DNA from 4 places in the Paenibacillus sp. LK1 genome. Region 3 is predicted to be linked to each of the others. Evidence: riboswitches for the same ligand, from Rfam matches in the RefSeq annotation. Region 3 holds a riboswitch; each other region holds the start of a gene.
What was found. Region 3 has a riboswitch for thiamine pyrophosphate ahead of tenA (thiaminase II). Riboswitches for the same ligand answer to the same signal wherever they lie in the genome.
Positions count from the first base shown of each region.

Region 1: linked by a shared signal. The riboswitch ahead of CS562_RS26335 (ABC transporter substrate-binding protein) and the one ahead of tenA (thiaminase II) in region 3 are both predicted to bind thiamine pyrophosphate.
Region 2: linked by a shared signal. The riboswitch ahead of CS562_RS09920 (ABC transporter ATP-binding protein) and the one ahead of tenA (thiaminase II) in region 3 are both predicted to bind thiamine pyrophosphate.
Region 4: linked by a shared signal. The riboswitch ahead of thiC (phosphomethylpyrimidine synthase ThiC) and the one ahead of tenA (thiaminase II) in region 3 are both predicted to bind thiamine pyrophosphate.

Region 1 is NZ_PEII01000014.1:86,322-89,843, reverse strand. It holds gene CS562_RS26345 (ABC transporter permease) at 1-461, opposite strand, end outside; gene CS562_RS26340 (MTH1187 family thiamine-binding protein) at 461-751, opposite strand; gene CS562_RS26335 (ABC transporter substrate-binding protein) at 971-2,011, opposite strand; TPP riboswitch at 2,233-2,345, opposite strand; gene CS562_RS26330 (NAD-dependent epimerase/dehydratase family protein) at 2,491-3,246, opposite strand; gene CS562_RS26325 (VOC family protein) at 3,263-3,522, opposite strand, start outside.
Region 2 is NZ_PEII01000004.1:7,597-11,118, forward strand. It holds gene CS562_RS09910 (ABC transporter substrate-binding protein) at 1-41, opposite strand, end outside; gene CS562_RS09915 (ABC transporter permease) at 90-902, opposite strand; gene CS562_RS09920 (ABC transporter ATP-binding protein) at 889-1,656, opposite strand; TPP riboswitch at 1,831-1,933, opposite strand; gene hisC (histidinol-phosphate transaminase) at 2,042-3,163, opposite strand; gene CS562_RS09930 (ATP-binding cassette domain-containing protein) at 3,188-3,522, opposite strand, start outside.
Region 3 is NZ_PEII01000002.1:551,217-554,738, forward strand. It holds gene CS562_RS06140 (TetR/AcrR family transcriptional regulator) at 1-544, opposite strand, end outside; gene CS562_RS06145 (GNAT family N-acetyltransferase) at 594-1,127, opposite strand; gene tenA (thiaminase II) at 1,171-1,842, opposite strand; TPP riboswitch at 1,964-2,062, opposite strand; gene CS562_RS06155 (hypothetical protein) at 2,109-2,399, opposite strand; gene CS562_RS06160 (NAD(P)/FAD-dependent oxidoreductase) at 2,408-3,522, opposite strand, start outside.
Region 4 is NZ_PEII01000015.1:60,813-64,334, reverse strand. It holds gene CS562_RS27120 (IclR family transcriptional regulator) at 342-1,085, shown strand; TPP riboswitch at 1,205-1,318, shown strand; gene thiC (phosphomethylpyrimidine synthase ThiC) at 1,682-3,466, shown strand.

The DNA of each region.
Region 1 (3,522 bases), on a different contig from region 3:
CGCATATAGTTCATCATGGCCGCATCGGTGCGGGTCAATCCGTCCATGGCAGCTACAGCCACCGGGAAGAAGCAGACCAGAATGATGGTAATAAGTTTGGGCAGCAGCCCAAATCCGAACCAGATCAGCAAGAGCGGGGCAAGCGCAATGGTCGGTATATTTTGACTAAGAATAAGTAATGGATAGAGTGCAGATTTCAAAAATGGAATCAGATGCAGCACCATCGCAATCAGTAATCCCACAAGTGTACCTGCTGCAAACCCAATCAATGTCAGCTGGATTGTTGCCCATGCATGCATGCCAAGTCGCTCGGCCTGGGACGCTGCTTCATGGGCGATGTCTGAAGGCGCAGGCAGCATCCATTTCTCAATATGGAACAGGGAGACAGCTCCCTGCCATATTGCTATAAAGAGAATAACCGCCACAAAGGGCGGCCATACGCTTTTCCAATAGGCATGCATTAGCGATATTTCTCCGTCAGGGTGTCCATGCTGAAGCCGCTTGGGCTATGGGCGATCTTGATCTGTGAGATGATGCTTGGGCTGCCAGCTTGCACGAGAACTTCGTGCATTTTGCGGACAACCTCGAGCAGTTCCTCCAGTTCTCCCTCCATCGTGGTATCCAGTGGATTAACCTGATATTTCAAGCCGGACTGCTGAATAACTTCAATGGCACGATCAACATAAGGATAGGAATTTTCGCCATTTGGCGTTTTGGGAATGACTTGAATGCTAAGTAGTGTGCTTGCCATGAGAGATCACGTTTCCTTTCGGGTTAAATTGCATGAGCTAAACCAGCTTTACACTTTACCACTCCGATTGCAGTACCCTCTTCCGATCACTGTTATCCCCGGATTTCTTTAATAATTTTTAACGGAGGAAATCCGGGGATAAAGGTGAGCGCTTCGCTTCTTCAGATGGGTTCTGCACTCTTCGTTCTGGTGTAAAAAAAAGTTAAACTTAAACCATTTTTATTGGGGTAAGAACTCGTTTGTATACGCTTTGGATACATCTACCTGCTCATCGAGCAGTTTTTTGCTAAACATCCAATCCGTGTAGTTCTGCCATACTTCCTGCTTCTGCTCACCCCAGCGTGGTGCGTCATCCTGGTATTTCGGACTCAGCCACTTCTGGCTTGCGAGTACAAGATCCTTATCCAGATCCGGTACGGCCTTGATCAGAATGTTGGCAGCGTCTTCGGGATGTTCAATCGCGTATTGATATCCCTCGGAAGTCGCTTTCAGGAACGCTTTAACCAGCTCGGGATCGTTCTGAATCGTCTTTTCATTGGTAACGAGTACAGGTGTGTAGTAGTCCAGTGCTTCGGAATAATCTTTTACATACAGCATGTCGATCGGTTCGCCGCGCAGTTCGGCTTCGATACCCGTCCATGCGTAGAAAATCCATGCAAAGTCGATATCGCGTTTCACAGCGGTGAAGAAGTCTGCATCGCCCATGCTAATATTTTTTACTTTGGATACATCGGCGCCTTCGCCTTCCATAATGGATTGCATCACAGCTTCTTCCACTGGAGAGCCCCAGCCACCATAGGTTTTACCTTCAAAATCTTTGGGAGATTTGATGTTCCGATCCGCCGGAGCGGCAAATCCGGACGTGTTATGCTGAATGACTGCAGCGATAGACACGAGCGGTACGCCCTGTGTGCGGGCCTGGGTTACACTCTCCTGATAACTTACGCCAAAAGGCACTTCGTTCGAAGCTACCATCGTATCCGCGCCTCCAGCACCTGGCTGTACAATCTCGACATTTAAGCCTTCGGCTTTGTAAAAACCTTGATCTACGGCCGCATACAGGCCGGTATGATTTGTATTTGGTGTCCAGTCCAGCACCACTTTAACGTCCTTGAGGGCTGCGTTGTCACCTTCATTGCTGTTTTCGGTGTTGCTGTTGCCATTTTCTCCTGAAGGTGCAGCTTCTTTGCCGCCACATGCGGCCACAGCCACTAGTAGGACGCACAAGAGCATTAGGCCCATCATTTTACGCCATCTCATCTTCATTTCTCTCCTTCATGTTGTCCGGCCAGTGGCGCGGGGTACTCCTTGGCTTCATATCCAAGCTTCTTGCATAAATCGACAGATTTATACCAGCTATGATCCGGATGACGTCACTTTTTTTAGCTCTCTGGCTATATAAAAGAACATTAAAAAAGCGCCCCGTTAATCCGGGACGCGTGCAGGCGTTAGAGATGTGGCACTCAGCAAAGAGGCTGGGCCAATTCGATATACTCCGATTCCTACGCTGGCATGATCCAGATCAGGTCTAAGGGTCAGTATCTTGGTGGGATACACTCTCAGCCGGCCTATTCCGACTCCCCTGGGAAACTATGAAGTTACGGGCATTACTAGGTGTAATTATAGGCCAGAGGCCCATGCATGTCCAGTCAGGAACTGGATAGGGGCACGTATGAATGAATCAAAAAGGCCATTATACATGCGTATAACGGCCTCTCTAGATGTGTGGTTTTTAACAATTATCTTGGCGAATCATATAAGGAAATCTGACTGAGTGCAAAAGCATCGGATTTCGGGTCATAGCCTACCTGTTTCTGAGTGGTTTCCAGATTTAATCGTTTAAATCGATTATTCGAGATCCCATGCAGTATGGTGAAGGGCTCCAGATCTGTAGCTGTAATTGTTTTGAACATCAAATCACACAAGTCAGCCGGACTAATATACGCGCTCATATCCCTTGCCTCCAGCGCGGGTCCATCTGGTTGAAAATCATCATATGCACCTATACGTACTGCTACACTTTGTAAGCCTTCGGTATACGCAAAATAGGAAGCGAGCGATTCACCAAAACATTTGCTAACTCCGTACAAATTCCGTGGGCGTGTCGGCATGTCCGGATAGACTTGAGCATCAATGGGATACCCCTCGATCGTCTGTGCACTGCTTGCCAGAATGACTCTCCGCACACCTTGGTCCTTAGCTGCACGGAATACATTAAATGTACCCTTGATATTAATATCCAACAACGATTCATAGAATCCGGCATGCGGGGAAGGATCTCCCGCCAGATGTACAACCACATCCATGCCTTCGCAAGCGTGCTGACAGGCTTCGGGATCTGTCACATCCAGTGTCATGATCTCATGGCTTGTCCCTTGATACGTATGTAGTCTGTTGATATTCAAATCCGTTAGTCGAAGGTGAAATGCTTCTGACAAGTGTTGGGACAAGTCACTTCCAATTTTTCCGGCTGCGCCGGTAATTAAAATGTTCATAAATCAGCTCCAATTCTTAGCGCTGGAAGAACTCAATCCATTCCTTTTCAGGTCCATAGATGAAGAAATAACGGTAACCGTTAGGCAGTGTAATCATCTCTCCATCAATAAATTCGGCCTCAGTTGCCTTAATGCGGTTGTACTCAGAATCAAGGTCATCGACATGGATGGCAAAATGGTGCACCGTACCTTCGGAAGGCAGCTTGTCGCTGTATCCCTGAATCAACTCAATCTCGGTCTCATCGCTTCCGTTGAAGCCGAGAAAGGCGAGCTGAA
Region 2 (3,522 bases), on a different contig from region 3:
AGCAGAATGGGGAGCAGGGAATAGATATGCTTTTTATTCATAACGTAAAGTTCCTCGTTTCTTTTGTTTTTTGTTTTGAAATCCGAAAGTTATCCAGCTTTTCTTCTACCTGCATGACGTGGTGTACCAAATCTTCTCTCCATCCATGCAATGAGTACAAACAGGGCGATACCAAGTAGGGATAATAGCATAATGGCGGCGAACATCGCATCCGTGTTCATATTGCTCGACATTCTGCGGCTGAAGTAGCCAAGCCCCTTGCTTCCACCGAGCCATTCACCGATCGTTGCACCGACCACACAATACACCACAGACATTTTCAGTCCCGAAAAGAAGGAGGGAAGGGCAAGTGGAATCTGGAGTTTGCGAAAAATATCCCACTTGGTGGCCCCCATCGTCAGCAGCAGTTCACGCTGCTCCGGATCACCCTGGCGCAAGCCATCGTAGGTGCTCACTACAATCGGGAAAAATGCGATCAGGAACACCACCGCCACTTTACTCCACAGCGTGTAGCCAAACCACAGGATGAAGACGGGGGAAAGGGCAATCAGCGGGATCGTCTGACTGATCACGATGAAGGGATATAACGCTTTTTCAATCGACCGATTCATATGCATACCCGTTGCAAGTGCAGTCCCGGCACCAATGGACAAGCCAAAACCAACGATAACCTCCATCAAGGTAGCGGGCAGATGTGTAGCCAGCAGAAGGTGGTGATGTTCATACAGCGAACGGACAATCGCCGTCGGGGCTGGAATGATGAAGGAAGGCACCCATCCCATACACACAATCCACTCCCAGAGAGCAAGCAGCAAGATCATGAGCAAAAGAAACAGACCATAACGGGCAAGCCAACCTCTTACGCTATGCTTCATGCTATCTCTCAAGTTACCGTCTCGCATGCAATTGTTCCTCCAGTAGTCGTCTCATCTGAACGAGAGCCGGTTCGTAGATCATGTCCGAATGTCTTGGACGTGGCAAAGGTACCGTCAGATCCTGCAGCTGTTGGCCTTGGCCCACCGGAGTTAACAGGATAATCCGATCACTGAGCAGCAGGGCTTCTTCAATGTCATGTGTGATGAACAACACGGTTTTGCCCAGGCCCTCCCAGAGCTCCAGCAGCCACCGATGCATCTCACGTTTGGTCATGGCATCGAGTGCGCCGAATGGTTCATCCAGGAGCATGAGTTGGCCACCTGTCAGCAAAGTACGAAGCAGCGCGACACGCTGGCGCATGCCACCTGACAGCTCGTCCGGGTAAGCATGCGCGTGACCGGATAAGCCAAATCGGTCGAGACCGGCCAGAATGTCCGCTCGAATCCTTACCTTATCCTGCCGACCTGGAGCAAGTTCAGCGGGGAGCATGCAATTCTCCAGGACGGTTCTCCAGGATAACAGGAGGTCCTTTTGTGGCATGTAGGCCACCTGCCCCAGTCGCTTTCCTTCTTGAACCCAAGGAATGTCAATGGTTCCGTGTGTTGGCTCAAGCAAGCCTGCCAGCAGCTTGAAGAGGGTACTTTTACCGGAGCCGCTGGAACCGATGAGCGAAACGAATTCTCCTTTGGCTACACGCATCGACACATTGGAGAGCACTGGGGAATCCCTTTTTCCCGGGAAAGCGTAGCTCATGTTGTGAAGGGTTATATCGTTATCCATCTCGTTCCGTCCCCCTTGTTATTCAAAATTCAACCTCAAACCGCGGGATCTTTAATTACACCTTCTGATCTGCCCGCAGAACGCGAAAAAGACCCACCCATTTCCGGAGAAATGAGTGGGTCTGTAAGTCAATTCACATTAAATTTCATCATCAACATGAAAAAATCCGCTTACTGAGAGGCCGCTCCACTTCCCTCCGCTGGTATGATCCAGATCAGGTTCAAAGGGTCCGAATCGTTCGATTCGTCTCAGCCGCAAGGCTCCCCTAGTGCAATGTTCAAGATATGCAGTTGTGTGTTCAGCATATATCACATGCAAGTGGAATGTAAAGAGGGCGGCTTAAAAGAAGTGTGCGTAATGTGAGTTAGGAAAGTAACCTAGGATTCTAATCGTTGGAATGTAACAGTGAATCAAGCTCACCGATCAGCCGGGCAATCTGCTCAGGTGTGCCAATCGTAATCCGAAGCCAGGTAGGCATACCGAATTCGGCACCGCCGCGAACAGAGATGCCTCTGTTCAACAATTCTTGGGTAATCGGGCCACTATCCTGCAACAGATCCACCATAATGAAATTTGTTTCGGAAGGGATGTAGGGTAAGTTCCAATGATCAAAGGACTGCATTAACGTTTCCCGTCCCTGACGATTGTAGTGCAGGCAATGAGAAACAAATTCATGATCATCCAGGCTGGCCGAAGCAGCGGCTTGGGATGTGGCTGTCAGACTGATAGGCAGCTTGACCCGGTTAATGCCTTCAATGATGCTTTCATTCCCGATGCCATATCCGATTCGTAGGCCGGCAAGTCCATATATTTTGGAGAAGGTCCGTAAAATAATCAGATTATTGTACTGCTCCAGCAGCTTAACCGTATCAGGATAATCTTCACTTTCCGCGAATTCATAATACGCTTCGTCCAGGACAACCACGACATGGGAGGGAACATGTTCGAGTAAACCAAGCAGGGCATCTGCCGTGAAAATGGTTCCGGTTGGATTATTCGGATTGCACAGCCAGATGATTCGGGTAGAAGCATTAATCCGGTGCCGGAATTGCTCCAGGTCCAGCGAATGGTTGACCAAAGGCACTTCATGAATAACCCCGCCTGCCAGCAGCGTAGCGCCCTTATACCAGTTAAAGGAGGGCACCGGAATGAGTGATTCCTCGCCGGGATTAAGATAGGCTTGGGCGGTAAGGGTTAGGAGCTCGAATGATCCACTGCCAAATACCAGTTGGGAGGTACGCACACCTAGACGTTCCGCAAGTTTGTCACGGAGCAGTTGGCTGGAACCGTCGGGGTATTGAGCCAAAAGATCGGAACCCAGCGATCTGACCGCTTCTGCTGCCAGGGGAGAAGAACCAAACGGATTTTCGTTCGCTGCAAGTCGATCTACACTTTCCAGTCCCAACTCCCTCCGGATCTGTTCCATGGATTTGGCAGGCGTATAAGCCGGAATTCGATTTAACAAGTCTTTAACAGGTGGAGAGGGAACGGATGAAAGGGATTGCATAATCATGCCTTCTTTCCAGTGGAATTAGATCGAGAATGATATCTGTTTCTGGGCAATCTGCTGTGGTGTCTCTTGTGGAGGAGTCAACAATCGATTCAGAATCAGGTTTTCAAAATGAGCAAACCCGCTGTCCCGAACGCGAGGCCGCTCCAGCGTAATTCGGGTATCCATCGTTATATGACCATCCTCGATTAAAAGCACCCTGTCTGCCAGCGCAACCGCCTCGCTGACATCATGCGTGACCAGAATGACGGTCAGATCTTCTTCAGCCCACAAGCGTTCGATTAACTGCTGCATCTCAATTCGGGTTAATGCATCGAGTGCACCCAGCGGTTCATCCAGCAGCAGTAAGCGCGGAT
Region 3 (3,522 bases):
GCAAAATTTCAATGTAGTTCAGGATTTTGGGCACAAGATGGTTCCAATTCGGTTGGGCAAGATGGAAGTTTCTCCACATATTCGAGATTTGATGGATCATGCCAAAACCAAAAATAGCCCCTTCATAAGCAAAGGGTTTTAATTCTTCACCAAATACCTGTACCAGTCGTTCAGATAACCAATTTAACTGCGTACGAGTCAAGTTCTCTAGATTGCATTCTCCAGAGTAGAAGCCTGTCCAGAATAGCTCCACAACAAGCTTTTTTTCCGGCAAAATCATCGGCACCATAATTTGATCTACCAGTAAGTCAAAATCGGATGCATAGCTTTGGCTCTCCAAATCTTTGCGAATCATCATATCTTCCTGTACACGCTGCTCCAGAATAGCAAGAATACAATCATCCTTGGAACCAAAGAATTTATAAAATGTTCCTTTGGACACACCTGACTCGTCTAGGATCATCTGTATAGAGGTGTTGGTTACTCCATGTTTCTCAAAGAGCACAAGTGCTGAGTCCAATAACATTTGTTTCCGTTTATTCATAAGTTCCCCCTGGATGATTTAGGTGGTTCACGTTACGGTATTCAACAATCTACTGCAAATCCACTGCAAACATCACATGTTCCTTCCAACTTCCCTTGATTTTAATATTCTGGCGGTCCGTTTCCTGGAAGCCCGCTTTACGCAACACTCGAATTGATCCGGCATTGTCGGGAAGTGCACCTGCCTCCACTCGTTTTATTCCCGCTTCATTCATAGCAAAATCCAGTGCTAGCCGAAGGGCATCGCTCATGTATCCCTTGCCATTCTGCACTTGATCTAGCACATAACCAACAATCCATTTGGCTGTGGAATCCAGTTCAAGTTCGAACAGAGAAATCTCTCCAATGAGCTCATGTGTATTGTTCAGGAAGATTCCAAAAGAGTAACGTTTCCCTTCTTCCCTGGCCTTGTTCCAACCTTCGAGAAGTGCAACTTGACCCTCCAGTGTATAAAACGTCTCCGATCGTTCACTTGCCGATATCTCTTCGAAAACAGCCCGGTTACGGAACTGCAAATCCAGCAATGTCGGCGCGTCCTCCACGTTCAAAAATCGCAAATAGATACGTTCCTCACGATTGTCCATCTGTATGTTCATCCTTATCTCTGGTTGTAGTAGATTGCATTCATCACAAGTACGAGAGTTGCCGTTTATACGACATATCCCAGAACAGATATTCAAATTCAACACTTCTTCTGAATATGTCTTCTATGGCCTCCAGCTCCAGCTCGGTTTTATGTTCACATAATGCATCCAGTGTATCATAGAACCATTCAAATGAGTCGCGGAAATCATCACTTGCATAATTTTCGATCCAGGTCTGATAGAAATTGCCCTCTAATGAATCTCGATATTGTTCTTTTAATCTTGTAGCATAGTCGTAATACGTCCACGCACAAGGGAAAATGACGGCGATGATTTCGGCAACCCCACCTGTTTGTGCAACACTCATCATATTCGACGTATACGCCTTGTTGTATAGAGAGGGTTTGACAGCATGATTTTCATCCAGCGCAATCCCAAATTCATTCATATACTTTCGATGCAAATCCATTTCTTCGTACAGAATAGCGTGTTGAATCACCGTAAAGTTCGTCATCAATTTTTCATCTGTCGCCTTCACCGCACCCATGGCAAAAATCTTCGCATATTCAATCAGATATGTATAGTCCTGAAGAAGATAAAACTTAAACGCTTCCCGATCCAGTGTGCCTTTCCCCATTTCGTGTAAAAAAGGATGGTTGTATCCATCTTCCCATACGGTTCTGGACTTATCTTTTAACGTTCTTGAAAATGACATGATCATTTCTCCTTTTATTAAAATTATAATGTCCCCGCTTCACATCCAGCTATCGCGTTCTGTCCTCTAAAATGCAGACCAAAAAGCCCTTGTCCTATTTTCGGCAAGGGCAAAATAACATGAGTACATGTTATTTGCTCCCTACGTCAGTATTAACTAACAGGTTCAAAGGGTCAGGTTTTAACCTTCTCAACTGCGAACAGTCCCCCTGCAAATAGCTCAGGCTTATTACAACATGTGTTTTTCCAAATGTCAATCCATTCCTATTAATCTTCAAGTTCCCCTAAATCTTCTTGCAAGTCTTTAAGTCGGGTCCGGATATCTTTAATCATACCTTGCAATTTGTTTAACTCATCGACCCATTTTTTCTCATTAGAGACGTCCGTTGCTGAAGTTGAATGATACCCGGGAGACGTTCTTAACTGATCTAAATCCGATTCGTATGCCCGCCGCTTTTCCTCAGCTTTTGCCAATTCCTCCTCTGCGATGGCAATCTGATGCTCCAGATAGATGATGTCTGAGGAGTAGCCGTGAGTTAAGCGCTGTGAATACGTCATAGTTCACCTCAATTCTGATCATTCATTGCTTTTCCAAGGTCATATGGCTGAATATCGATATCCAAATCCATACCCAAAGCCAATTTGGCCAGTTGACTGCCAATAAAAGGCCCCATCGTTAGCCCAGACGCTCCAAGCCCGTTAGCTGCGATCAAGCCATTCCAACCTGGAACAGCACCCATTACCGGAAGAAAACCTGGAGTAAATGGACGAAAACCTACTCTTACTTCCTGAAACGTGCTATCAGCTAAACCGGGAGCCAGTTCCAATCCTTTATTCAAAATTTCCTGCATTCCGCCTGCGGTTACTCTTGTATCGTATCCTTCAATATCATTTTCGTGAGTCGCTCCGATCACAATCTTCTGTTGATCAAAGGCTAACAGATATTGATCCGAAGGAGGCATGACTACAGGCCAGTTCTCAGTGTCCTTTCGATCGTGAACCTGCAAGTGCATAATTTGCGCCTTCTGATAATGAACCTTAAAATCAATGCCCAAGGGCTTCAACAGTTCATTAGCCCAAGCGCCGGCACACACGATAACCTCGTCAGCCGATATGACTTTACCGTCCACAACCACTCCAGTCACTCGGTCCGATTCATATTGAAGTGTCGCGTCCCCATGAATCAGGACCGCTCCATTTCGTTGAGCCGATCGGATTAAGGCATCACGAAGCGCACGTCCATCGATACGCGCAGCACCACTGATGTAGACGGACTGAAAGCTCTCCTCCAGAAGAGGAAAACGCTCATGAGTTTCTTTTGCATCTAGACGGGTAATATCGGCAATCTCCGGTGCATCTTCTTTACGAAGGTGTGCCCTCTCCTGCATCTTGTTGATTTTGTCCACATCCGTATGAATACTAAGAGCACCCACTTGAGCGTAACCCGTTTCTGTTTCCCCTTCACTCTTGAGTTCTTCAATCAAGCCGGGATAAAAACGTGCACCCGCTTTGGCAAGCTGATACCAATCCTGATTACGGCGCTGAGATAACCAGGGACAGATGATCCCGGCAGCAGCATCCGTAGCCTGCCCTCGATCTTTCCGGTCTATAAGAAGAACTTCCGCACCCCGTTTAGCCAATTGATACGCTGTGGAAGCCCCAAGAATTCCTGATCCTACGA
Region 4 (3,522 bases), on a different contig from region 3:
AAATCAAATGAAGATAACAACGAGACGAACAGAGCGGATAAATGATTTTTCTGACTACTTATGAAGCAAAATCTTAATTTAATATATCTTTATCGTATGTTCCAATATAGTCAAAGTCAATTGATTGAGGCCATTTGTTACGCAATTGTTATATAGTTCTGAAGATATATGGGTAACATTTCCTTAGGGTGCAAAATGCAGGGGATTCTAATTTATAAAAAGAAAATATTTACAAATATCCCTATTCCAAATGGCGCTTTTTGGTTTACAGATGAGACCGTTTCTCATATAATTTATGTAACCAAGTTTCATGTGATGAAACATGAGGAGGGCAACTTGCCATGGAAGACCGAAAGTTAACCGTCCGGGCTGTAGAACGGGCGCTGGATATATTATTGTGTTTTACAACCCGCAGTGATCTGGGACTCACGGAAATTGCCAGCCAGATCGGTCTGCACAAGAGTACAGTCCATCGTCTGATGGCTACTTTGGAGGACAAAGGGTTCGTAATCCGGGATGCTGCAACTGAGAAGTATCGACTCGGCATACGCATCTGGGAACTGTCTGCCCATATGTCTCGCAGCGATGATCCTGCCATTTTGCTCCTTCCTGCGATGGAGCGGCTGAGAGATCGACTGGGCGAAACCGTGAGTTTATATCTGCGTGATGGCAGTGAGCGGATTCGAATTCAAGCCGTGCAGAGTGATCAGGCGATTCGTCGTGTAGCTCCGGTGGGCGTCAGACTTCCGTTATCAGTGGGAGCATCCAGCAAAGTGCTGATGGCTTTTGCCACCGAAGAGGACCGCGAAGATCTGATGAATGGACCGGAATGGCCGGTATTTATCGATCCCAAAGTATATTTGGCACAGATGAAAGACATTCTGGAATACGGCTACGCAACAAGTTATGAGGAACGTGAACCGGGAGCCGCAGCAGTATCTGTACCCATAATGGATCGGAAAGGCAACATCGCTGCTGCCCTGTCGGTATCCGGGCCTGTTAGCCGTCTCTCGCAAGAAACGTTGCATGAATACGCACCTGTGTTGAAGGAAGCTGCTACGCAGATGGGGCTTATGCTATCCTGATCTTATTTTCTGGAATTTAAAGGTTGTTTTTATGATTCGGTTGCGCTACTCTGTAATGGATGGCCCAACAGGGTCAGCATAATTGAATATGAATCTGCGGCCTAGATGCTGCAACTTGTTAACGTTACTGGGGGAGTCCGAATTGTCCGGACTGAGACGGAATCGCATGAGATTCCGGACCCTTTGCACCTGATCTGGATCATACCAGCGTAGGGAAGTAATCGGCGATACGATCACGAACACCATATAATTTAACCTATAGATAGGCTCCACTAAGGAGTCTCTATAAGGTGTGTTATTGGTGATGGAGATAAGCCGGTTCCCTTGGGAACCGGCTTTTTTTATACAGTAAACAGGCGAAAGCTGGTGTCAGAGCTGCTTTTGGATAAAGAGCTGGGAGCATTGGCGAGCATTGGGTTCCGATATCTTTTGCCTCGTATGTCTGTATTACTTGAATTGTATGTCTCTATTTTGTGTTGTAGGGTCGCTCTTTCTTTTTCTATGTTGTGGATGGTTTGGAGCCGTGTGCAAGTATTTCAATCCAGGCAAACACTAATGAGGAGGAGACAAGAGCGATGAGTACAGGAAACCGAACGATGGGACAGGACAAGCAGGATCAGCAGTTGGCAAAGGAAAAAGGTACGGCAGGACGGGTTCAGCCCTTCCCGGGCAGCCGCAAAATTTACATTCATGGCTCACGACCTGACATTGCAGTACCGGAGCGTGAAATTGCCCTTCATGACACCAATACTCCTCAAGGAGTGGAGTATAACGAACCGCTGCGTGTCTACGATACGAGCGGACCGATGACCGACCCCGGATTTCATGCCGATATCCGGGCAGGGCTGCCAGCACTGCGTACCCGCTGGATTACGGAGCGTGAAGATGTTGAAGCCTACCAGGGACGAACGGTAAAACCGGAGGATAACGGATTGAAACCTGGAGGAAAGCGAGCTGGAGCCGAGAAGTATCCAGGCTTGCGTGGTAAACCATTGCGGGCACAGGCAGGGCGCTGCGTGACCCAGATGCATTATGCACGGCAGGGAATCATCACGCCGGAGATGGAGTTCGCCGCCATTCGTGAAGGGGTGGAGCCGGAGTTTGTGCGGCAGGAGCTGGCGAGTGGCAGGGCCATACTGCCGTCGAATATCAATCATCCAGAGAGTGAGCCGATGTTAATCGGTCGTCATTTTCATGTGAAGATCAATGCGAACATTGGAAACTCTGCGGTATCCTCCTCCATCGAGGAAGAGGTGGAGAAGATGACCTGGGCGGTACGCTGGGGATCGGATACGGTGATGGATCTGTCCACAGGCAAAGACATTCATACGACCCGGGAATGGATTATCCGCAATTCACCTGTGCCGATTGGAACAGTACCGCTCTATCAGGCGCTGGAGAAGGTCAATGGAGAAGCTGAAGCACTGACCTGGGAGTTGTATCGTGACACGCTCATTGAGCAGGCAGAGCAGGGTGTGGACTACTTTACAATCCATGCAGGCGTGCTGCTGCGTTATATTCCGATGACCGCCAAACGTATGACAGGCATTGTGTCACGGGGCGGGTCCATCATGGCAGCATGGTGCCTTGCACATCATCAGGAGAATTTTTTGTATACCCATTTTGAAGAAATCTGCGAGATTATGAAAAAGTATGATGTGGCGTTCTCGCTCGGAGACGGACTGCGCCCAGGAAGCATCTACGATGCCAATGATGAAGCCCAGATGGCGGAACTGGCTACGCTTGGTGAACTAACGCAAATCGCTTGGAAGCATGATGTGCAGGTGATGATTGAAGGTCCGGGGCATGTGCCGATGCACAAGATCAAGGAGAATGTCGATCTGCAAATGGAGATATGTAAAGAGGCGCCGTTCTATACGCTGGGACCGCTGACGACCGATATTGCACCAGGATATGACCATATTACCTCGGCAATTGGAGCAGCAATGATCGGTTGGTTTGGTACGTCCATGCTCTGTTATGTTACGCCAAAAGAACATCTGGGCCTGCCCAATAAGGATGATGTGCGGGAAGGAGTTATCGCTTACAAGATCGCTGCTCATGCCGCTGATCTGGCGAAAGGTCACCCGCGTGCCCAGCGGCGGGACGATGCGCTGTCCAAAGCACGCTTTGAGTTCCGCTGGAGGGATCAGTTCAACCTATCGCTGGATCCGGAACGTGCGCTATCCTACCACGATGAGACGTTGCCGGCGGAAGGGGCCAAGGAAGCCCATTTCTGCTCCATGTGTGGGCCGAAATTTTGCAGCATGCGCATTACGCAGGATATTCGTGCTTTTGCCGCAGATAAAGGTTTGTCCGAAAATGAGGCCGTGGCAGCGGGTATGCAGGAAAAGGCTGAGGAATACCGGACACGCTCTTAGGCGTAGTTACAGCGTAATCTGGGCAGCCTGACATAGCGAAAAGCTGTTCTTCTCCG